3 regions of the Rahnella sp. EDr1-12 genome follow, and region 2 is predicted to be linked to each of the others. Evidence: predicted binding sites of a transcription regulator. Region 2 holds the regulator's gene; each other region holds the start of a gene.
What was found. The regulator LexA, encoded in region 2, represses DNA repair genes until DNA is damaged. The targets are predictions, from matches to a motif close to TNCTGTATGTACATACAGNA.
Positions count from the first base shown of each region.

Region 1: a site for LexA is predicted at 4,463-4,482, ahead of ACO0U8_RS02630 (metal-dependent hydrolase). Genes of this name have one in related genera too.
Region 3: a site for LexA is predicted at 2,470-2,489, ahead of rmuC (DNA recombination protein RmuC). Genes of this name have one in related genera too.

Region 1 is NZ_JBLZNY010000001.1:589,919-597,676, reverse strand. Features, by position in the region: gene ACO0U8_RS02645 (MFS transporter) at 1-1,028, opposite strand, end outside; gene kdgR (DNA-binding transcriptional regulator KdgR) at 1,267-2,058, shown strand; gene ACO0U8_RS02635 (L-cystine transporter) at 2,310-3,701, opposite strand; gene ACO0U8_RS02630 (metal-dependent hydrolase) at 3,887-4,444, opposite strand; gene kduD (2-dehydro-3-deoxy-D-gluconate 5-dehydrogenase KduD) at 4,596-5,357, opposite strand; gene kduI (5-dehydro-4-deoxy-D-glucuronate isomerase) at 5,435-6,271, opposite strand; gene hxpB (hexitol phosphatase HxpB) at 6,571-7,236, opposite strand; gene ACO0U8_RS02610 (YniB family protein) at 7,430-7,758, shown strand, end outside.
Region 2 is NZ_JBLZNY010000001.1:2,027,471-2,035,228, forward strand. Features, by position in the region: gene ACO0U8_RS09310 (DUF5107 domain-containing protein) at 1-46, opposite strand, end outside; gene ACO0U8_RS09315 (ROK family transcriptional regulator) at 156-1,343, shown strand; gene zur (zinc uptake transcriptional repressor Zur) at 1,443-1,952, shown strand; gene ACO0U8_RS09325 (CsbD family protein) at 2,143-2,352, opposite strand; gene dinF (MATE family efflux transporter DinF) at 2,544-3,908, opposite strand; gene lexA (transcriptional repressor LexA) at 4,174-4,782, opposite strand; gene ACO0U8_RS09340 (diacylglycerol kinase) at 4,902-5,270, opposite strand; gene plsB (glycerol-3-phosphate 1-O-acyltransferase PlsB) at 5,411-7,758, shown strand, end outside.
Region 3 is NZ_JBLZNY010000008.1:14,136-21,893, reverse strand. Features, by position in the region: gene katE (catalase HPII) at 1-671, shown strand, start outside; gene udp (uridine phosphorylase) at 928-1,689, shown strand; gene ACO0U8_RS21780 (DedA family protein) at 1,826-2,374, shown strand; gene rmuC (DNA recombination protein RmuC) at 2,532-4,052, shown strand; gene ubiE (bifunctional demethylmenaquinone methyltransferase/2-methoxy-6-polyprenyl-1,4-benzoquinol methylase UbiE) at 4,206-4,961, shown strand; gene ubiJ (ubiquinone biosynthesis protein UbiJ) at 4,975-5,583, shown strand; gene ubiB (ubiquinone biosynthesis regulatory protein kinase UbiB) at 5,580-7,211, shown strand; gene tatA (twin-arginine translocase TatA/TatE family subunit) at 7,284-7,553, shown strand; gene tatB (Sec-independent protein translocase protein TatB) at 7,557-7,758, shown strand, end outside.

The sequences.
Region 1 (7,758 bases), 1.4 Mb from region 2:
AGCCCGATACCTCCGAGCATGCCGGGGTGATAACGCTCAACCAGGCGACCGGCGATGGGTGCCATCACCATGGTTGCTAACGGCCATGGCGTCAGCAGTAAACCGGTGTCGACAGAGTTCAGCCCTAACGTATTTTGCAGGAAGAAGGGCAGAGAGACGAACGCCAGCATCTGCGCACTGAAGGAACACAGCGATGTGCCGAGAGAGAGGCTGAAGATCGGGATACGCAGTAAATCTACCGGCAATAACGGGAAAGGCTGTGAGAGCTGACGGCGTACAAAGAACCAGCCAATTATCAGCAAGGCGATGACCTCAGCCAAAATTAAGCCATGATTCTGACCCTGAGCAAACCCGCTGATAGCGATGATGAGCAAACCGAAGGTCAGTGCATTCATCACGCTGCTGGTAAAATCAAAACGCTGCCCCTGACTGCGTGTCGAATTGGCGGGCAGGAATTTAAGACCTAAAAGCAACGCCGCGACACCGATCGGCACGTTAATGGCGAACAGCCATTGCCAGGATGCCACTGACAGGATCCCGGCAGCAATCGTCGGGCCGGCGGCAGAGGAGACGGCCACAATCAGCGCGTTAATTCCCACTCCACGCCCCAGAAAGCGTTGCGGATAGATGATCCTGATCAGCGCCGTATTGACGCTCATGATTGCCGCTGCGCCAAAACCTTGTAAAACCCGTGCAATGGTCAGCGTCATCAGGGAGTCTGACAAAGCGCAAAACAAAGATGTAATGCTAAAAACCAGCAGACCTGTTTGATAAATGCGGCGATAGCCGAAAATATCGCCCAGAGAGGCGAGTGAAAGCAGGGAGATGGTAATCGCCAGCTGATAGGCGTTGACGACCCAAATCGACGCGGCCGGGCTGGCGTGAAAGTCATTGGCAATGGTCGGCAGGGCTACGTTGGCTATCGCGCCATCCAGCACAGAAACGGTGATACCCAGTGCGATAGCCAAAATCGCGCCGTATCGCTGGGGAAGGGGAAGTCCGTCGTTGGGTATAGCATTTTGGGTCATAGGATCTGTCAGCGCATAGTCATCAGTGAGGGTAATATTACTACGCTAATGAACTGAAAGTGACAACAGTCACAGTCTGTGACGAATTATTTAGTCTATGCATATTATGAAACAGGGTTAACAGTTCTCACATTCCTGTTCAACGGCTTGATTGCTTCTGTGTGACGCTTGCCACTATAATAAAAACCACGTTCTATTTTTTTTGAAACAAAACCAACGCGAGCAGGTAATTCACTCTATGGCTATCGCAGATCTTGATAAGCAACCCGATTCCGTTTCTTCCGTTCTGAAAGTTTTTGGTATTTTACAGGCGCTCGGCGAAGAGCGTGAAATTGGTATTACTGAACTTTCTCAACGCGTAATGATGTCGAAAAGCACGGTGTATCGCTTTTTACAGACGATGAAATCTCTGGGTTACGTCGCGCAGGAAGGGGAGTCAGAGAAATATTCACTGACGCTCAAATTGTTCGAGCTGGGTGCAAAGGCGTTGCAAAACGTTGATCTGATCCGCAGCGCTGATATTCAGATGCGTGAATTGTCACGCCTGACGCGCGAAACCATCCACCTCGGCGCGTTGGATGAAGATGGCATTGTCTACATCCACAAAATCGATTCCATGTACAACCTGCGTATGCATTCCCGTATTGGCCGACGTAATCCGTTGCACACAACGGCGATTGGTAAGGTGCTGATGGCCTGGGGTGACAAAGCCGAAGTAAGCGCACTGTTGCAGGAAATTGAGTTCACCCGCAGCACTGAAAATACCATTATGAATGCCGCTGACTTACAAACAGCGCTCGATCAGGTACGTGAACAGGGCTTTGGGGAAGATAATGAAGAGCAGGAGCAGGGCCTTCGCTGTATCGCCGTGCCGGTGTTCGATCGTTTCGGCGTGGTGATTGCCGGATTAAGCATTTCCTTCCCGACAATTCGTTTCTCTGAAGAAAGTAAGAGTGACTATGTTGCAATGCTGCATACCGCAGCGCGTAACATTTCAGAGCAAATTGGTTTCCACGATTATCCATTCTGAATTTGTGCCGAGCAGAACGACGTCTTCGCAAACCGAAATGATGACACGTGAAACGAAATGTTAAGCTTTGATTGAACACCTGATGGTGTCGACTGTTTCACACTGGCCGTAGTCTCACAGAGATTACGGCTTTTTTGTGTGACTGAATGAGGAACCAGGCCCGATGTTAATGAACTGCGATGTGTGTTTCTGATTACTGAACATGCCGCCAAAGCCAGCGGTTTCGGCTAAACATGTTCAGCATTCAGAACTTAGCGGTGTGCCAGCTCAGCTGTTTCTTCTGAATCCATAACTGCTTTATCAGTTTGTTTCATGATCTGGCTGGTGATCGTACCGGCTGTCATGGAACCACTCACGTTCAGTGCAGTACGTCCCATATCAATCAGCGGTTCCACTGAAATCAACAATGCAACCAGGGTAACCGGCAGGCCCATTGCCGGGAGCACGATCAGGGCTGCAAATGTTGCGCCGCCACCCACACCGGCTACACCGGCAGAGCTCAGGGTGACGATACCCACTAATGTTGCAATCCACACCGGATCAAACGGGTTGATGCCGACCGTTGGCGCCACCATCACTGCCAGCATGGTTGGATATAAACCTGCACAACCGTTCTGACCAATCGTTGCACCGAAGGATGCGGCGAAGCTGGCGATGGATTCAGGAATACCCAGACGGCGAGTTTGCGCTTCAACACTTAGCGGAATAGTTGCTGCACTTGAACGGCTGGTAAAGGCGAAAGTGAGCACCGGCCACACTTTACGGAAGAATTTCATCGGATTCACGCCGGTGAAAGACAACAGAATGGCATGGACGACAAACATAATCGCCAGACCCAAATACGAGGCCACAACGAAGCTGCCGAGCTTAACGATATCCTGAATGTTGGAGCCGGCCACGACTTTGGTCATTAAAGCCAGTACGCCGTACGGGGTCAGTTTCATCACCAGACGTACAAGCTTCATCACCCATGCCTGCAGGGTATCGATGAAGACCAGAACACGCGGGCCTTTTTCAGCATCGTCTTTCACCAACTGCAGGGCAGCAACGCCCACGAAGGCGGCAAAGATCACTACGCTGATGATCGACGTCGGGCTTGCACCGGTCAGGTCGGCAAACGGGTTCTTAGGAATAAAGGAAAGGATCAGCTGAGGTACACTCAGATCAGCCACTTTACCCACATAGTTGGATTGAATCGCCGTCAGACGCGCTGTTTCTTGCGTGCCTTGTACCAGACCTTCGGCGGTGAGTCCGAACAGACCGGTGACGAAGATACCCACCAGGGAGGCGATAAGCGTGGTAAACAACAGGGTACCGATGGTCAGGAAACTGATTTTACCTAAAGAAGATGCATTATGCAGTTTCGCCACGGCACTGAGAATTGACACAAAGACCAGCGGCATTACGATCATTTGCAGTAACTGAACGTAGCCGTTGCCGACAATATTGAACCAGGTAATTGACGTTTTCAGAATCGGGTCATCTGAACCATAGATCAGTTGCAGTGCCAGACCGAATACCACACCCAGACCCAAACCGGCCAGGACTTTTTTTGCCAGGCTCCATTGTTTATGACGTGTTTGCGCCAGCAATAAAAGCAAAGCGACAAAGACCACTACGTTAAGAACGAGCGGAAGATTCATACCAAACTCCAGACTTATAGTTTTATATTTAAACGGGTGTTCCCAAAGGGATTGCACCATCCCATAGCGTTGGGGTGCAGAATATCAGTTTGGGTGCCCGATCATTTATATCCAAAAAGAATGCATTATAACTTTTCGATGGTTTTTGTATTTATTTTCACCACATCGTCGCTATTTCAGTCTGATCAGATGAACAGCTTCAAAAGATGATTAAAAATGTCAGGATTGATTGCACCAATAATGGGCGTCCAGTCTGGCCAGAACAGCGTAAGCCCCACCAGCATCAGACAGAGCGTTCGTTCCAGCTGATTACCTTTCTGACTGTTAATAATGGGCAGGCGAAAGCGCCACCGGCATGGCCAAAGCAGGGGAACCCCCGCTGGCGTGAGCATATCTGCAAGTATATGACTGAGATAACCAATGATCATGGCATGAAAAGCATCAGCCGGAATAACCCAGTCGTGGGGGAAATGCGTGCGTAGCAGGAAAATGCCGCCAATGACGGCCAGCAAACTGTGTGTAAAACCGCGATGCCCGAAGGCGCGTGCTATGGGGTGAGAAATCCATTTCAGACGCTGGCCAATCAGAGATTTGGGATGATCGATGTCCGGCAACAGGCAGGTCAGTAATGAACCGGGAATAATATGCCACCAGTCGCCGTGCGCCAGCTCGGGAGAGAGCTGCGCCTTCTTGGCAAATACCGCACAGGCGATAGAAAAAATGAGGTGGCCTTCCGCCGTCATGACGCGTCCGAACTGGATAACTGTTATTTTATCCAGTATAAGTGAAACTGTCACAATCTTGAAAGCAGAACCCTGTAACTAATTGTCAACGGTATGATTAAAATGAAAAAGGCGTATAAAAATACGCCTTAATACTGTCACGTATTCTCAGTTAGCGTGCCAGCCAGCCTCCGTCCACGGCAATGGTATATCCATTGACGTAATCAGACGCTTGAGAGGCCAGAAACACCACCGGCCCCATTACATCTTCCGGTAAACCCCAGCGTCCCGCAGGAATACGATCGAGGATCTCCTTGCTGCGTTCACCGTCTGAACGGAGCTGCTCAGTATTATTAGTCGCCATATAGCCCGGCGCAATAGCATTGACGTTAACCCCATGTTTGGCCCATTCATTGGCCATCAGTCGCGTAAGGCCCATCACCGCACTTTTAGACGCTGTATACGAAGGTACGCGGATCCCACCCTGATAGGATAACATTGAGGCAATGTTGATGATTTTCCCGCCGGTGCCTTGCTTAATAAACTGTTTAGCCACTGCCTGAGACATAAAGAATAACGTCTTACTGTTGACGTTCATCACGTCGTCCCAGTTTTTTTCACTGAACTCAATGGCATCTTCGCGGCGAATAATGCCTGCATTGTTAACCAGAATATCAATATGGCCGAACTCATTAAGCGCCTGAACAATCAGTTCAGGAATGCCCTGAATACTGCTCAGATCGGCACGGAGATCCAGAAAACGGCGTCCGGTAGCCATGATTTTTTCAGCCGTTTCGCCTGGCTCAGAAACATTAATGCCCACGATGTCGCACCCGGCCTGCGCCAGTCCCAGCGCCATTCCTTGTCCAAGACCCGTGTTGCAACCGGTCACAATGGCGACTTTACCTGTTAATTCAAACGCATTGAGGATCATAATCAGAGTCTCTTTTGCTTCGGCACGTTCGCCTGAAAGATTGGATGACTCCGCCATATCATGGCGGAGTCGCTGGATTAGCGAATTTCGCTGACTTTGACGTGATCCATATCGTCGAAGACCTGGTTTTCTCCCACCATGCCCCAGATAAAGGTGTAATTCTTAGTACCGACGCCGGAATGGATCGACCAGCTGGGTGAAATTACGGCTTGTTCGTTATGCACCAGCAGATGGCGCGTTTCCTGTGGTTTGCCCATCATATGGAAGACGGCGGTTTCTTCTTCCATGTTGAAGTAGAAATACACTTCCATGCGGCGTTCATGCGTATGGCACGGCATGGTATTCCACAGGCTGCCTTCTTCCAGCTTGGTCAGCCCCATGGTCAGCTGACAGGTTTCCAGCACGTCCGGAACAATGAATTTGTTGATTGTCCGGCGGTTGCTGGTGGCAGCATCACCGATGGTTTGCGGCGATGCTTCTGCCAGCGTGATTTTTTTGTTTGGGAAAGTGGTGTGCGCAGGGGCGCTGTTGTAATAGAACTTGGCGGGTTTTGTCGTATCAATGCTGCTGAATTCAACCTGCTTTGCGCCTTTGCCCACATACAGCGCTTCTTCATGACCAATCTCATACGTTGTGCCATCAACGACGATAATACCTGGCCCGCCAATGTTTATCACGCCCAACTCACGTCGCTCAAGGAAATAGCTGACACCGAGTTGCTTACCGACTTCATCACCGACAGAAACCGATTTTTCAGCGGGCATTACGCCACCGACGATGATGCGGTCGATATGGCTATAGGTCATGGTGTAAGTATTTCTTTCGAAAATTTTCTCGATAAGAAATTCGCGGCGTAACTCAGCAGTATCGAGCGTTTTAGCGTGGTCGCTGTGAATGCTTTGACGAACTTGCATGTCGTGCCTCTTGTGCGTTGTGTTGTGCATATAAAGGAGGACTTGCCGGGCTAGTCTGACCGTTGCGTGGCAGTGACAGCGTACAGAAGCAGGAGAGCTCCCGGCTCGTCCGTGTTGCAGAAATCATAAGGTCATCGGTATATGAATTCAATAAAAATGAAATAACGTTTTATTTATTTTTGAGGCAGCTCAAGATTTCTGACATTAATCCGTTGTGATGTCAGTTTTAGTGCAGATAACGCGAGGGATTTAGCAGGAGGAGAGGAGGCGCAGCTGCAAGAATGCGCTGCGCCTCAGGTTCAGCTGATGTGCGAAGGACGCAATTCTTCGAGAGTAGAAAGCCGGCTATCGGCCAGGGCCCAGCGAGGATCTGCACTGAACTCATGAGCCGGCACCACTATTGAGCGCATACGTGCCGCTTTCGTCGCGATCATGCCGTTAAACGAGTCTTCCAGCGTCACGCAATGCAGCGGATCCACCTGTAACTGTGCGGCGGCGAGTAAGTAAACTTCCGGATGTGGCTTGCTGTAGGGTAAGTGTTCTGCAGAGACGCGAACCTGAAAATACGATTGCAGGTTAAACATTTCCAGTACGGTATCCAGCATATGCAGTGGCGATGCTGAGGCCAGACCGATCTTCAGCCCCTGATCGCGGCAAAGCTCCAGCGCGTGCGTGACGCCAGGCAACAGCGGGCGAGTTTGTTCCACCAGTTCAAGGGTGCGGGCGATGACCATCGCCGATGCTTCTTCCTGGCTTGGGCCTTGCCACGGCAATACCTGATACCACATCCGCACCACCTGATCGATGCGCAAACCAAGGGTATCCGGCAGTAAATGGCGCTGTGAGATATCCACACCGAGGCTGCTAAAAACATCCAGCTCTGCCTGAACCCATAAAGGTTCAGAGTCAATCAACAGACCATCCATATCGAAAATTGCGGCGTTAACGGGGCGGGCATAGGCCATGCGGGCGAACTCCATATCAGTGAATTAGACTGTTACTGTATCACCGGCTGAGAAAGGGTTAAATCTGTTGCAAAAAATCCTAAAGCAGCCATTTTCAGGTCAGTATTTTGCTAACTGGTTAAAATGATGAGCGGTTCAGACTTTCTGTGGGTAAACTTAGCGGAAGATAAAGACGTCCTAACAAGGGGAATTCATGACGTACCAACAAGCCGGGCGTGTCGCGGTCCTGAAAAGAGTTGCCGGGTGGATAATTTTCATTCCCGCGCTGCTTTCCACATTGATTTCATTGCTTAACTTCATTAATGAACACACTAAAACTCAAGAGGGTATCAACGCGGTAATGCTGGATTTTGTCCATGTTATGGTGGACATGGCGCGTTTTAACACCACATTCCTCAACGTGTTCTGGTACAACTCGCCTGTGCCGTCACTGGGGCAGGGATTCACCAGCGCGAATATTATGTTCTTCGTTATCTACTGGCTGATCTTCGTCGGGCTGGCACTTCAGGCTTCTGGCGCAAG
Region 2 (7,758 bases):
TCGGGAGTTCGACCGCTTCCTGCCAGACTTTTACTGCTGTGCTCATGATTTCCCCTCAGTACGCCAGTCTGAAATATCAATTCCGGGATTCTACGCAGCGTACCGGGGCGGGGAATTTGCTACGGTCACGCAATTCAGTAAACGGGGTTAAGTAAATGTCCGAGGTCGGGTTGAATAATCTGCGGCTGCGCCAGTTCAATAAACAGGTGCTGATGACGCTGCTTTACCGTGAGAAAAATGCCAGTAAATCCACGCTGGCCAGGCTTTCCCGTCTGTCGATCCCGGCGGTCAGCAAGATCCTCGACGATCTGCAACGTGACGGATTGATCATCCACAGTCCGGTGAATTTACACACGCGCGGGCTGGGTGGCGGCAGTTATCAGATAGCCACTGACGGCAGCGCCGTGCTGTGCCTGAATATCACGCCTTACCGCATCGAAAGTATTCTGGTCAGCAGGCTGGTTTTGCCGCTGAGTGGATATCAGATGACGGAAATTTCAGTCAAAACGCCGGATGCGCTGCTGGCGCAAATCGAAGCCTGCTTTCATCAGTACCGGAAAAACTATCCCGGCCTGAAAATCCGGCTGGCGCTGGCGATCCACGGTCAGGTCAATCCGACCACCGGCGTGTCACAGCGGATGCCGCAGGCGCCCTGGACCGGTGAAATTGAGATTAAATATCTGCTGGAAGAAAAGCTGCAAACCGACATCCTGATGGATAACGATTGCATCATGCTGGCGCTGGCGGAGAAATGGCAAAATACTAATAATCATCAGGATTTTTGCGTGATCAATGTCGATTACGGCATTGGTTCCTCTTTCGTAATCAACGACAAAATCTATCGCGGCAATCTGTTTGGCAGCGGACAGATTGGGCATACCATCGTTGATCCTCACGGCGACCGTTGCGCCTGCGGGCGGTATGGTTGCCTCGAAACACTGGCGTCATTGTCGGCATTAAAGAAAAAAGCACGTCTGCTCGAGCCTGCGGACTCTTTCACCCGCACGCCCTCAACGCAGGAACTGATCGACCGCTATCATCAGGGCGAAAGCGCCATTTGCGAACAGGTGATGGAAGGCGCCCGCGCACTGGGATTGAGCCTGTATAACTTCCTCAACATTCTGAATATCAATCACATTTATCTTTATGGTCGCAGTTGCGGTTTTGGCGATGCCTGGCTGAAAACCGTCTGCGCACAAAGCGGCCTCAATCCTTTTGACCGTACCGATCATGTCAAAACTCAGGCGACGCATATTGCACCGGGCACGCTGAGCCGGGAGCAGCAAATTATGGGCATTGGCTATCTGTATGTGGAAAAGGCACTGGACGCGATGGCGGGCTGAACGGCGCATAATTCGTCGATTTGGCCGAAGCATGATAAAATCAAAGATGGCCGCATGATGTGGCTTATCGACCCCCATCTGCGCTCAGAGAACGTTGCTATGACCCTGAATAATCCGGAAAAATTACTTTCACAAGCTGAAGAACTTTGCCAGCAGCGCAATGTTCGCCTTACCCCGCAGCGGCTGGAAGTACTGCGTCTGATGGCGCAACAACCCGGTGCGATCAGCGCCTATGATTTACTGGATCTGTTGCGTGTCAGCGAGCCACAGGCTAAACCGCCCACCGTTTACCGGGCGCTGGATTTCCTGCTGGAACAGGGCTTTATTCATCGGGTCGAGTCAGCCAACAGTTATGTGCTGTGCCACCATTTCGAAGAGCCGAGCCACACCTCTGCGCTGTTTATCTGCGATCGCTGCGGGCTGGTAACAGAAAAAACCACTGACGGCATCGAAGAACGCTTAGCGAAACTGGCACTGGATTCGGGTTTTGAACTGCGTCATTCCGTGGTCGAAGCGCATGGCTTGTGCGGCGACTGCAAGGTCGTTGAAACCTGCGAGAGCCACGATCACTGCGATCACGATCATTCAATTGTGGTGAAGAAACGCTGATGGGTCGGGTTTAAAGCGGAGTTTATAGCGGAAGGTCATTAGCGGGTGAAATGTTCGGGTAATGGACGTTTTGCACAAGTTTATACAGTGAAGCAGTTGGGTACATCCGTGTACCCGTATCCTGAAGCGTTCCGGGTAGGAGCAGCTAAATCTCAGGATACGTCACTGACACGCGAGGGGGAGTCGCGCTTTACCAGTGATATTTGTTGCTTGATTCCCAATCTTTGAGCTCTTTTTCGGCCTGATCTTTCTGATAGCCGTAACGCTCCTGAATCTTCCCTACCAGCTGATCGCGTTTACCTTCAACGACAGTCAGGTCATCATCGGTCAGCTTGCCCCATTTTTCTTTTACTTTGCCTTTAAACTGCTTCCAGTTACCGTCGGCTTGGTCCTTATTCATAAAATATCTCCTGTTACCTTAGGGTTGTGGAGCTGCGGATTACCGCTGCAGCTCGGGCTTAACACTTTAAAGGTTAGTAGAGAATTTCGATTTATCCTGCCATCGGAGGGATAAAAACCATTATTAGGATTATTCCAAAGCACGATATAACGGCAACCCGCGATTACCCACCGTTTGAAAAGCCCGCTAATTCAGTGAACTGACGATGAAAACCAGCTGTCGCGCTGCCAGTAGCGGTGCCATATCCAGCCCAGTGCAATACCACGTAATCCGAGGAACACCGTCAGCGCCAGCCAAAGCGCGTGGTTACCCAATATTGGCAAAGTGAACAGCGTCAGCCCGTACCCCAGCGCGGCAACCGCCATACTGTTACGCATATCCCTTCCGCGCGTGGCGCCGATAAACATCCCGTCGAGCAGATAACACCACACCGCCACCAGCGGCAGAACAATCTGCCAGCCAAGATAACGATCGGCCAGCTGGCGCAGCTCCGGTAACGACGTCAGCGCATTGATAATCTGTTCACCGGTCAGCGCGTATATCAGTGCAAATGCCAGAGCGACCAGCCCGGCCTGACGGCATGCGGCACGCCAGACATTGAGCAATTTTTCGCGATTGCGGGCGCCAAACGCCTCACCTGAATGGGCTTCAATGGCGTAAGCAAAACCGTCGAGCGCAAAAGCGGTGAAGGTCAGAAGATTCATCAACACGGCATTGACCGCCACAATATGGCTGCCCAGACGCGCCCCCAGAATGGTCAGTGAGGCAAAGCAAAGTTGAAGAAGCAGTGAGCGCAGCATAATGTCGCGGTTAAGACTTAACAGCCGCCGCAGATCACCGCGCCAGGCAGAGGTTAACAGCGCAGGGCTGATGCCCCGGCGCTGCATCACGCGCCAGACCAAAAACAATCCGATAAACAGCGTAAAATATTCTGAGCAGGCCGTGGCCGTGGCGGCACCACGGACATTCCAGCCAAGCCCTATCACCAGCCAAAGATCCAACACGATGTTCAGCAGATTACCGGCAATCAGCAGCATTACCGGCCCGCGCACGTACTGGATACCAAGCAGCCAGCCCAAAATCACCAGATTTGCCAGAGACGCAGGGGCGCTGTACCAGCGGATCTCCAGAAAAAGCCGCGCCTGTTCAAGCACAGACTGGCTCCCGCCGACGATGTGAAAAGCGCCTTCCATCAGAGGGTGGCGGAAAAGCAAGATCACCACACCGGCGAGCACGGCCAGAAGAAAGGGTTGTACGAACGCGCGGGCCAGCAACAGGTTGTCTTGCGCTCCGAGCGCCTGAGCGGTCATACCGGTGGTACTCATGCGCAGAAAGAGCAGCATCATAAACAGGAAGGTGGTGATCATCGAACCGACCGCAACGCCGCCAAGATAGTCGGGGCTGTCGAGATGACCGATCACTGCCGTATCCACTAACCCCAGCAACGGCACGGTGATATTGGAAAAAATCATCGGTAGCGCGAGCATCCAGAGGGCTTTATCGGTCGGGCTCAAAAAGGTGTGTTTTAGCTTTTGAAGAAGGGAATGTTGTTGCATAGAGAATCTCATGCCGGAGGTTCGGGATATGCCTGTAAATGACATCGCCCCGAGAGGGGCGACGAGATGAAACGTTAAAGCTTAGCGGTATGTCAGAGGCGGCTCACGACCCGCAAATCAAAAACATGACCCTTTGGATCAACAATTTGACCCAGTCATTCGAGTTACATCAAGGCGGCAACTGAACGAACGTCGGGGGCATACACAAGTATGTGACCAGGGTTCGCGAAGGCAGCCAACACAGAGATAGCCCGAAGTACGAAGGTTAAATCCAGTCGCCGTTGCGAATAACGCCTACGGCCAACCCTTCAATACTGAAATTCTGCTCACGTAAATCCACCACGATAGGCTGGAACTCGCTGTTTTCCGGCAATAACTGCACCACGCTGCCCTGTTTTTTCAGGCGTTTCACGGTGACTTCATCATCAATACGGGCTACGACAACCTGACCATTACGCACGTCCTGCGTTTTATGAACAGCCAGTAAATCGCCGTCGAGGATACCGATATCACGCATCGACATACCGCTGACACGCAGCAGGAAATCGGCGCTCGGCTTAAACATCGCCGGATCAACCTGATAATGCCCTTCGATATGTTGCTGAGCGAGCAGAGGTTCACCGGCGGCAACGCGGCCGATCAGCGGTAAACCTTCTTCTTCTTCCATCAGCAGACGAATACCGCGTGACGCGCCGGAAACAATCTCGATCACGCCTTTACGTGCCAGCGCTTTCAGATGTTCTTCCGCAGCATTCGGGGAACGGAACCCAAGACGAGCGGCAATCTCCGCGCGGGTTGGTGGCATACCCGTGGTGGAGATATGATCGCGAATCAGGTCATAGACCTCTTGTTGTCTGGTCGTTAAAGCTTTCATTCCGCCCCCTGGTTGTTTATACAGTCTAGCTGTGAGTATATACAGCTAAACGGGCAATGAAAACCTAAGATTGAATAAAAACAGTGCATAAGCACGATTACTGGAAGACAGATTCCAAATCAGAACCATCGCGGCCAAAAGATGCTGACCCAGACAAAAATCGCCAATATGATGGTGAGCAGTACGGCAGCCGAGCCAATATCTTTTGCACGGCCAGAAAGAACGTGGAACTCAGGTCCGATGCGGTCAATCGCACATTCCACGGCGCTGTTGAGCAGTTCGACCACGCAAACCAGCACCACTGAGCCTATGAGTAAGATGCGTTCAATGCTGCTGACATCGAACCAGAAAGAGAGAAAAATTAACGGGATAGCAGCGCTGGCTTCCTGACGAAAGGCAGCTTCATTCTGCCATGCCGCTTTCAGCCCTTTCCATGAGTAACCGGCTGCTTTATAAATTCGGGTAAATCCAGTGACTTGGTTCGCCATTCTGTTACTGATCCTTGAGGGGTTGTCCTTCGGGTGTTTGATGCATTTTAGCGGTTTAATGGTATCTCATCACCACAGATCTCATTTGAGCTTTCTGGTATCCTTGCGGCGAAATGGCTAACAAGAGGCTTCACGTTTTTATGTCAGGTTGGCGTAGACTTTATTACACATTATTGAATTTACCGCTTTCGATGCTGGTAAAGAGCAAAGTCATACCTACAGATCCGGTTACCGAGTTGCACTTAGACCCGACGCGCCCGATCCTGTACGTATTACCTTATAACTCCAAAGCAGATTTGCTGACCCTGCGTGCGCAGTGTCTCGCCCAGAATTTGCCCGATCCCCTGATCCCGCTGGATATCGACGGAACGCTGCTGCCAAGCCACGTGTTTATCGCGGAAGGCCCGCGCGTGTTCTCGTATTACACGCCGAAGCAGGAATCCGTAAAGCTGTTCCATGACTATCTGGACCTGCACCGCAATAACCCGGAATTAGACATTCAGATGTTGCCGGTGTCGGTGATGTTCGGTCGGGCACCAGGCCGTGAAGGTCAGGACACGCCGCATCTGCGCGTGCTGAACGGGATCCAGAAATTCTTCGCCGTATTGTGGCTGGGCCGCGACAGTTTTGTCCGTTTCTCCAATACCGTTTCGTTGCGCTACATGGCGACCGAGCACGGGACGGATAAAACCATCGCGCAGAAACTGGCCCGCGTAGCGCGTATGCACTTCTCCCGTCTGCGTCTGGCGGCCGTCGGTCCTCGTCTTCCTGCCCGTCAGGATTTGTTCAATAAGCTGCTGGCCTCTAAAGCCATCGAAAAAGCGATTGAAGACGAAGCGCGCAGCAAGAAAATTTCTCATGAAAAAGCCCAGCAAAACGCTATCGCACTGATGGAGGAAATTGCCGCAAACTTCTCTTATGAAGCCGTGCGCCTTTCTGACCGCGTGCTGAGCTGGACGTGGAACCGCCTGTATAAGGGCATCAACGTCAACAATGCCGAGCGCGTACGCCAGTTAGCGCAAGACGGACAGGAAATCGTGTATGTGCCCTGCCACCGCAGCCACATGGATTACCTGCTGTTGTCTTACGTGCTTTATCACCAGGGGCTGGTGCCACCGCACATTGCTGCCGGTATCAACCTGAATTTCTGGCCAGCCGGCCCGATTTTCCGCCGTCTGGGCGCGTTCTTCATTCGCCGTACCTTTAAAGGCAACAAACTGTATTCGACCGTTTTCCGCGAATATCTGGGCGAACTGTTCAGCCGCGGTTATTCAGTCGAATATTTTGTGGAAGGGGGCCGTTCACGCACCGGACGCCTGCTGGAGCCAAAAACAGGTACGCTGGCAATGACCATTCAGGCCATGCTGCGCGGCGGTTCACGTCCGATTACGCTGGTGCCGATTTACATCGGTTACGAGCACGTGATGGAAGTGGGCACTTACGCCAAAGAGTTGCGCGGCGCGACCAAAGAAAAAGAGAGCCTGACCCAGATGCTCAATGGCCTGCGTAAACTGCGCAACCTCGGCCAGGGTTATGTGAACTTCGGCGAGCCGCTGCATCTGACCACTTATCTGAACCAGAACGTACCAACCTGGCGTGAAGCGATCGACCCTATTGAAGCGCAACGTCCGAGCTGGCTGACGCCAACGGTGCAGGATCTGGCTGAGCAGATTATGGTGCGTATCAACAACTCAGCGGCGGCTAACGCCATGAACCTGTGTTGCACCGCGCTGCTGGCATCGCGTCAGCGCTCACTGACCCGCGAACAGCTGACCGAACAGATCGACTGTTATCTGCAATTGCTGCGCAATGTGCCGTATAACGCGGATTCGACCGTGCCTGATCTGACCGCTAATCAGTTGCTCGATCACGCGCTGAACATGAACAAGTTCCAGGTCGAAAAAGATAACATTGGCGACATCATCGTTCTGCCGCGTGAACAGGCCGTGCTGATGACGTATTACCGCAACAACATCCATCATATGCTGGTGTTGCCGTCGCTGATTTCGAGCATTGTGATGCACCATCGTCAGGTTAGCCGCGCGGAATTACTGCGTCAGGTTGAGCTGATTTATCCGATGCTGAAAGCTGAACTGTTTATGCATTTCGACAAAGCCGAGCTGCCGCAGGTGCTGGATGTGCTGACGCTTGAGCTGGCACGTCAGCAGATTATTCATCTGGAAGATGATGAGTTATCGCTGAACCCGGCGCGTATCCGCACGCTGCAACTGCTGGCTGCGGGTGTGCGTGAAACGCTGCAACGTTATGCGATCACCTTCTCCCTGCTCACCACGAATCCAAGCATCAACCGTGGTGCGCTGGAAAAAGAGAGCCGGATTATGGCTCAGCGCCTGTCGGTGCTGCACGGCATCAATGCCCCTGAGTTCTTCGATAAAGCCGTCTTCTCGACGCTGGTCGGCACTCTGCGCGCAGAAGGCTATATCAGCGACAGCGGGGATGCGATTCAGGAACAAACGCGTGAGATTTA
Region 3 (7,758 bases), on a different contig from region 2:
CCAAAGTTGTGCGGCCTTACATCCGCGAACGTGTTGTTGATTTACTGGCCCGCGTCGATCAGTCTCTGGCCCAACAAGTGGCGAAAAATGTCGGCATTACGCTTTCGCCGGACACGCTGAAAATCAAACCGCCAAAACCGGTAAATGGTCTGGAAAGCGATCCTTCTCTCAGCCTGTATGCCAGTGGCAAAGGCGTGATTAAAGGGCGGCAGGTCGCGCTGTTATTAGGTGACGGTGTCAATGCAGCGGATGTGCTGGAAACCTTGCAGGCGCTTCAGGCCGTTGGCGTTCACCCTAAACTGCTGGCCAGCCATTTAGGCACGGTCACGGCCGATGATGGTTCGACATTGCCGATTGATGCCACGTTTGCCGGTTCGCCGTCGATCACGGTTGACGCAGTGATTGTGCCGCACGGGCATATCGACGCATTGCTGATGAGTGGGGATGCGCGGCATTACGTCCTTGAAGCCTATAAACATCTGAAAGTTATTGGCCTGAGCGGTGATGCGCGACGCTTCAAATCATTGCTGGGGCTTAAAGATGATGTGGCGGAAGAGGGGATCATAGAAGGCGAAAAAGCGGAAGGTGCCTTGCTGAAAGCCTTTGTGAAAAACTTAGCGAAACACCGGATCTGGTCACGCAGCGCTGCGGCAGATGCTGTTCCTGCCTGACAGGTTAACCCGCACCCGGCAGGCAGAGCCTTGTTATAAGGCAATGCCTGCTTTTTTATGCCTGCCACGAAATCAGACCGTTTAAAAATTCGTCTTTTGCGCTGTAATTTGTGACTAACATCACAAATTAAATGTATGCGTTATTCTTGTTGTTACATCATAGTGACGGCCATCACGAAATAACGTCACAATGTTCAGTACAGTTGCCGGGTGTTCCTCCTGCCAATTTATGACCTTACACACAGAGGAGTTTGTTATGTCTCAGCCTGAAGTTTTCCATCTTGGCCTGGCCAAAAAAGATTTAAACGGCGCGACGCTGGCGATTGTACCCGGCGACCCTGAGCGCGTTGAGAAGATTGCCAAACTGATGGAGAACCCGGTTCGCCTGGCTTCCCACCGCGAATTTACCTCATGGCGCGCTGAGCTTGACGGCAAATCTGTGATTGTCTGCTCAACCGGTATCGGGGGTCCTTCCACCTCTATCGCGGTTGAGGAGCTGGCTCAGCTCGGCATCCGTACCTTCCTGCGCGTCGGTACTACCGGTGCCATCCAGCCACACATCAGTGTGGGCGACGTGCTGGTCACCACCGCCGCCGTTCGCCTTGATGGCGCGAGCCTGCACTTTGCACCGATGGAATTCCCGGCAGTGGCCGATTTCGCCTGTACCACTGCGCTGGTTGCTGCGGCTGAGTCCGTGGGTGCACAAACTCACATCGGCGTGACCGCGTCTTCTGACACCTTCTACCCAGGCCAGGAGCGTTATGATACTTACTCTGGCCGCGTGGTTCGTCGCTTTAAAGAATCGATGAAAGAGTGGCAGGAAATGGGCGTCATGAACTATGAAATGGAATCTGCCACCCTGCTGACCATGTGTGCAAGCCAGGGCCTGCGTGCAGGTATGGTTGCCGGTGTCATTGTGAACCGTACGCAGCAGGAAATTCCTGATGCAGAAACCATGAAAAAGACAGAAAGCCACGCGGTTAAGATCGTGGTAGAAGCCGCCCGCCGCCTGGTCTGATTTTACCGTTCTCAAACAAGATATCACCCCGATGGGCTGCCTCTGGCGGCCCATTTTTTTGCCCATTGCCGGTGATCTGTTAAGGTCATGTTAATAGTGAATCTGGAATACTGTCTTTCATTCCGCCTCCGCTTTCATGAAAAAAGGAACTGCATTTTTGACTGTTAACGACATTCTTGATTACACCACCACTTTCATCCGCGCTCATCAGGTATGGGCTGCGCCGATTGTTTTCTTTCTGGCGTTCGGTGAGTCGCTCGCTTTCCTGTCATTGCTGCTTCCTGCAACCTTCATTTTGCTCGGGCTCGGCGCACTGATTGGCGAAACCGGTATTCCTTTCTGGCCCATTTGGGCGGCAGCGGCAGCCGGGGCGTTCTTCGGCGACTGGCTCTCCTATTGGGTCGGTGCCCATTACCAGGATCGCGTTGGTAATTTCTGGCCATTCTCCCGCCATCCGCAAATGTTAGTTCGCGGCCATGCCTTTTTTGATAAATGGGGCATGCCGGGTGCATTCATCGGCCGTTTCTTTGGCCCGCTTCGCGCCGTGGTTCCACTGGTCGCCGGAATTTGCGGTATGCCACAAAAGTATTTCCAGATTGCCAACGTCAGCTCGGCGTTGATCTGGGCCTTCGGCATTCTTGCGCCGGGTGCGTTTGGTATCCAATGGCTGAGCCGCTGGTTGTGAATCCTGCGCTCTGCCTTTGGCCGTCGCAAGGGGGGAAATGCAGAGAAATTCCATTCTGGAAGGCATCCCGCAAAGGCGCGATGCAACAGAAAATAGACTGGACATCCATACAGCCTGCTATTACCGTGACCGCAGGTGATTTGAAGAGGGAAAACGTGTGGATATCAGCATTCTGACTGCCCTGGGCGCGGGGTTAATCGGCTTAGTTGTGGGCTGGCTGGTGGCCAGTTTACGTCAGCAACAACAGCAAACTGAGTTCGAGACTCAGCGCCGTCTTCTGGAGCAATCGCTGGAACAGGTGAGAGCAGAAAACGAAACGGTTAAAAGTGACCGGCAGTTCTCATTGCAGCAAATCCGGGAAGCAGAGCTGGAACTGCGCAAGCTTCATAGCCTGCAGGCGGCCAGTCAGGAAAAATTGCAGTTGCTGGCGCACTGGCAAAACGAGTGCGAGCAATTGAATCAGGAGCTGCGCGCGCAGCGTGAAATCAACAGCGCGCAGGAAGCCGAGTTGCGTGAGGTTTCCACCCGTCTGGATGAAACCCGCATGGCCGCCGAAGATAAACAGCGCCTGCTGATCAACAGCGAGCAGCGTCTGAGCAGCCAGTTCGAAAATCTCGCGAACCGCATCTTCGAGCAAAACGGCCGCCGCGCTGATGAACAGAACAAACAGAGCCTCGATAAACTTTTGCTGCCGTTGCGCGAGCAGCTTGATGGTTTCCGCCGTCAGGTGCAGGACAGCTTTGGTCAGGAAGCGCGAGAACGGCATACGCTGGCGCACGAAATCCGTAATCTGCAGCAGCTGAATGTTGAGATGGCGCGCGAAGCCGTCAACCTGACCAAAGCGCTGAAAGGCGATAATAAAACCCAGGGCAACTGGGGCGAAGTGGTACTCAGCCGTGTGCTTGAAGCCTCCGGGTTGCGTGAGGGGCATGAGTATCAGACGCAGGTCAGCGTGCAGGTAGACAGTAACAGCCGGATGCAGCCTGACGTTGTGGTGCGTTTGCCGCAGAACAAAGACGTCGTGATTGACGCCAAAATGACGCTGGTGGCTTATGAGCGTTACTTCAACAGTGAAGATGATGGCGAACGGGAAGTGGCGCTCAACGAGCATATCGCGTCGGTTCGCGGGCATATCCGTTTACTGGGGCGCAAAGATTATCAGCAGCTTCCCGGCTTGCGCAGCCTCGATTATGTCCTGATGTTTATCCCCGTCGAACCTGCGTTTCTGCTGGCCATCGACCGGGAGCCCGAATTGATCAGCGAAGCACTCCGGCACAACATTATGCTTGTCAGCCCGACAACGCTGCTGGTGGCATTACGTACCATCAGCAATTTGTGGCGCTACGAGCATCAAAGCCAGAACGCTAAACGTATCGCCGATCGCGCGGCGCGCCTGTATGACAAACTGCGCCTTTTCGTCGACGATATGGAATCGATGGGGCAAAGTCTGGACAAAGCGCAGGGCAGTTATCGCTCTGCGATGAATAAACTCTCGCAAGGGCGTGGTAATCTCATCGGGCAGGTGGAAAGTTTTCGCGCGCTGGGCGTTGAAGTTAAACGGCCTATCAGCCCCTCTCTGGCTGAGATAGCCAGAGCGGAAAACGAGCCTGAGGATACCGCATCTCTGCCCGAGACTTCTGATGCGCAAGAAGAACAGACGTTGAACCCGCATGAGTGATCATGCTTAGCCACCGGGCACTCGTTTTGACCGATTTTATGATTCAAATGATGAATCTTTGCAATATGTTGAATCAGCATCGGTGATGGGGCTTTCTAACGGGTTCTGATACACTTCTCCCCAAAAGTTCGACTGAAAAAGCAGGCAAATAAAATGGAAAAGCAGACGCAGGAAACTACGCATTTCGGTTTTCGCACGGTAGCTAAAGATGACAAGCAGGGAATGGTGGCAGATGTCTTCCATTCCGTTGCGGCAAAATATGACCTGATGAATGACCTGATGTCTTTCGGTATTCATCGTATCTGGAAACGCTTCACCATTGATTGCAGCGGTGTCCGCCGTGGTCAGCGCGTACTGGATCTGGCAGGCGGTACCGGTGATCTGACCGCGAAGTTCTCCCGACTGGTCGGCGAGACGGGCGAAGTTGTTCTGGCGGATATCAACGATTCCATGCTGAAAATGGGACGCGAAAAACTGCGTAACCTCGGCATTGTGGGTAACGTCAGCTACGTTCAGGCTAACGCCGAAGCCCTGCCTTTCCCTGATAATTACTTCGATTGCATCACCATTTCTTTCGGTTTGCGTAACGTGACCGAAAAAGAGAAAGCGTTGCGTTCAATGTTCCGCGTGCTTAAGCCGGGTGGCCGTTTACTGGTGCTGGAATTCTCCAAACCCCAGCTGAAACCGCTGAGCAAAGCCTATGACACCTATTCCTTCCACATTTTGCCGCGCATTGGCGAACTGGTTGCACAAGATGCCGAAAGCTATCGTTATCTCGCTGAATCTATCCGCATGCACCCCGATCAGGAAACGCTGAAGGGCATGATGGGCGACGCCGGTTTTGAGAATGTGATTTATCACAATCTCACCGGGGGCATTGTGGCGCTGCACCGGGGTTTCAAATTCTGATATGAGTATGCCGATGTTGTTAACGCCGCTACTGACTGCCGCTATCGAGACGCCGCTTAATTACCTGCTTTTCAGAGACCGCAGCATGAAGGCGGCGCGGACGCGTCTGGCAGGTAAAGTTCTGCGTGTTGAATTGCAGGAACTGAGTACCCCGCTGACGTTTGTCTTCAGTGAGCAAAAAATTGATGTCCTCGGGCAATGGGATGGCGTGGCAGATTGCACCGTCACCTCAACACTCTCCGTGTTGCATAAGCTGCGCGATCGCCAGCAGTTATCGCCGCTCATGCGCAGCGGTGAGCTGGTGGTCGAAGGCGATATTTCTGTGGTGCAGCAACTGGTTGCGTTGCTGGATATGGCCGAGTGGGAACCAGCGGAATTCCTGGCACCTTATATCGGTGATATTGCTGCTCAGGGCGTTAGCCAGGCGGTGCAGGGCGGTTTCCGTTTCCTGCAAAAAGGGCTTAAACATCAGCAAAACTACGTCGCGCAGACGCTGACTGAAGAGTGGAAAATGGCTCCCGGTCCGCTGGAAGTGGTGTGGTTTAGTGATGAAGTCTCCGCATTGGCAGGCGAGCTGGATACACTGGAGAAACGTATCGAAAAACTGGAGGGCAAACCGTGACGCCAAGGGAAATGCGACGTTTATATCTGATTATCCGCATGTTTCTCATCTACGGCCTTGACGAACTCATCCCTAAAATCCGTTTGACGTTGCCGCTGCGCATGGGCCGTTATCTGTTTTTCTGGTTACCAAATCGTCATAAAGAAAAGCCGCTGGGTGAGCGTATGCGTCTTGCGCTGGAAGAATTAGGTCCGGTTTGGATCAAGTTCGGCCAGATGATGTCTACACGTCGCGATCTTTTCCCGCCTCATATTGCCGACCAGCTTGCTCTGCTTCAGGATCACGTTCCTCCTTTTGATGGCGCGCTGGCACGTAAGCAAATTGATACCGCGTTGGGCGGCCCGCTGGAAAACTGGTTCGATGAATTTGACCAGACGCCGCTGGCTTCCGCCTCGATTGCTCAGGTGCATACCGCGGTGCTCAAAGAGAATGGCAAACCTGTCGTTCTGAAGGTGATCCGCCCGGATATTTTACCGACCATCAAAGCAGATATCCGTCTGATGTCGCGCCTTGCCGGTTGGGTGCCGCTTCTGCTACCGGATGGTCGCCGTTTGCGTCCGCGTGAAGTGGTTCGCGAATATGAAAAAACGTTGCTTGATGAGCTGAACCTGCTGCGTGAAGCGGCCAATGCCATTCAGCTGCGTCGTAATTTTGAAGGCAGCCCGATGCTGTATGTGCCGGAAGTGTATCCGGACTACTGCAGCGAGCGTCTGATGGTGATGGAACGCATCTACGGAATTCCTGTTTCGGATGTTGAGGCGCTGAAAAAACAGGGCACCAACATGAAATTACTGGCGGAGCGTGGTGTTCAGGTCTTCTTTACCCAGGTTTTTCGCGACAGTTTCTTCCATGCTGACATGCATCCCGGTAACATTTTCGTCAGCTACGAAACGCCTGAAGATCCTTGCTACATAGGTATCGATTGCGGCATAGTTGGTTCGTTGAACAAAGAAGATAAGCGCTATCTGGCTGAAAATTTCATCGCTTTCTTCAATCGCGATTATCGCAAAGTGGCTGAACTGCATGTTGATTCCGGTTGGGTTCCGCGCGATACCAATGTTGAAGACTTTGAATTTGCTATCCGGACAGTATGCGAGCCGATTTTTGAAAAGCCGCTTGCAGAGATTTCCTTCGGTAACGTGTTGTTAAATCTGTTTAATACCGCGCGCCGCTTTAATATGGAAGTCCAGCCTCAACTGGTGTTGCTGCAAAAAACACTGTTGTATGTAGAAGGTCTGGGGCGTCAGCTTTATCCGCAGCTGGATTTGTGGACAACGGCGAAACCTTTCCTGGAAAGCTGGGTACGTGATCAGGTAGGTCTGCCGGCAATGATCCGCGCACTGAAAGAGCGCGCGCCATTCTGGGTTGAGAAACTGCCTGAATTACCCGATCTGGTTTATCAGAGCCTGCAACAGCACAAGCTGTTGCAGTACAACATCGAAAAGCTTTCCTCCCAAATGCACAACCAGAACTCCCGTCAGGGTCAGTCTCGTTATCTTTTGGGGATAGGGGCGACGTTGTTATTAAGCGGCACCCTTTTGCTGTTAGGCAACGTCGAGATTTATCCGGCTTGCCTGATGACCGCGGGCGCGGTTTCCTGGCTGATTGGCTGGCGACGCGCCAGCTAAAACATGTTTTAAAATTGAATGCCGTTTGCGGACGGCAATGAATGTCGTTCCTTCCTATTTGAGGTGAAAATAATGGGTGGTATTAGTATTACTAAGATCCTGATTCTCGTTGTGATTGTGGTACTGCTGTTCGGTACTAAGAAACTGCGTGGTCTGGGTGCTGATCTGGGGGCTTCCATCAAAGGCTTCAAAAAAGCCATGAGTGAAGATGATAGCCAGTCAAAAGCAAATAAAGACGCTGACATTACGCCAACTGATGCTGATTTCGCTGCCAGGTCTATCGAGGGCAAGCCGGACGCTAAAGCAGAAGACACCAAGAGCCAAAACAAAGAGCAGGTATAAACCGTGTTCGATATTGGATTTAGTGAACTGCTGCTGGTATTGGTGATTGGCCTGGTTGTTCTCGGGCCGGAGCGTTTACCTGTAGCAGTCAGAACAGTAGCAGGCTGGATCCGCACGCTTCGGGCGATGGCCGCGTCAGTACAAAGCGAGCTGTCGCAGGAGCTGAAACTTCAGGAATTGCAGGATAGCCTGAAGAAAGCCGAAG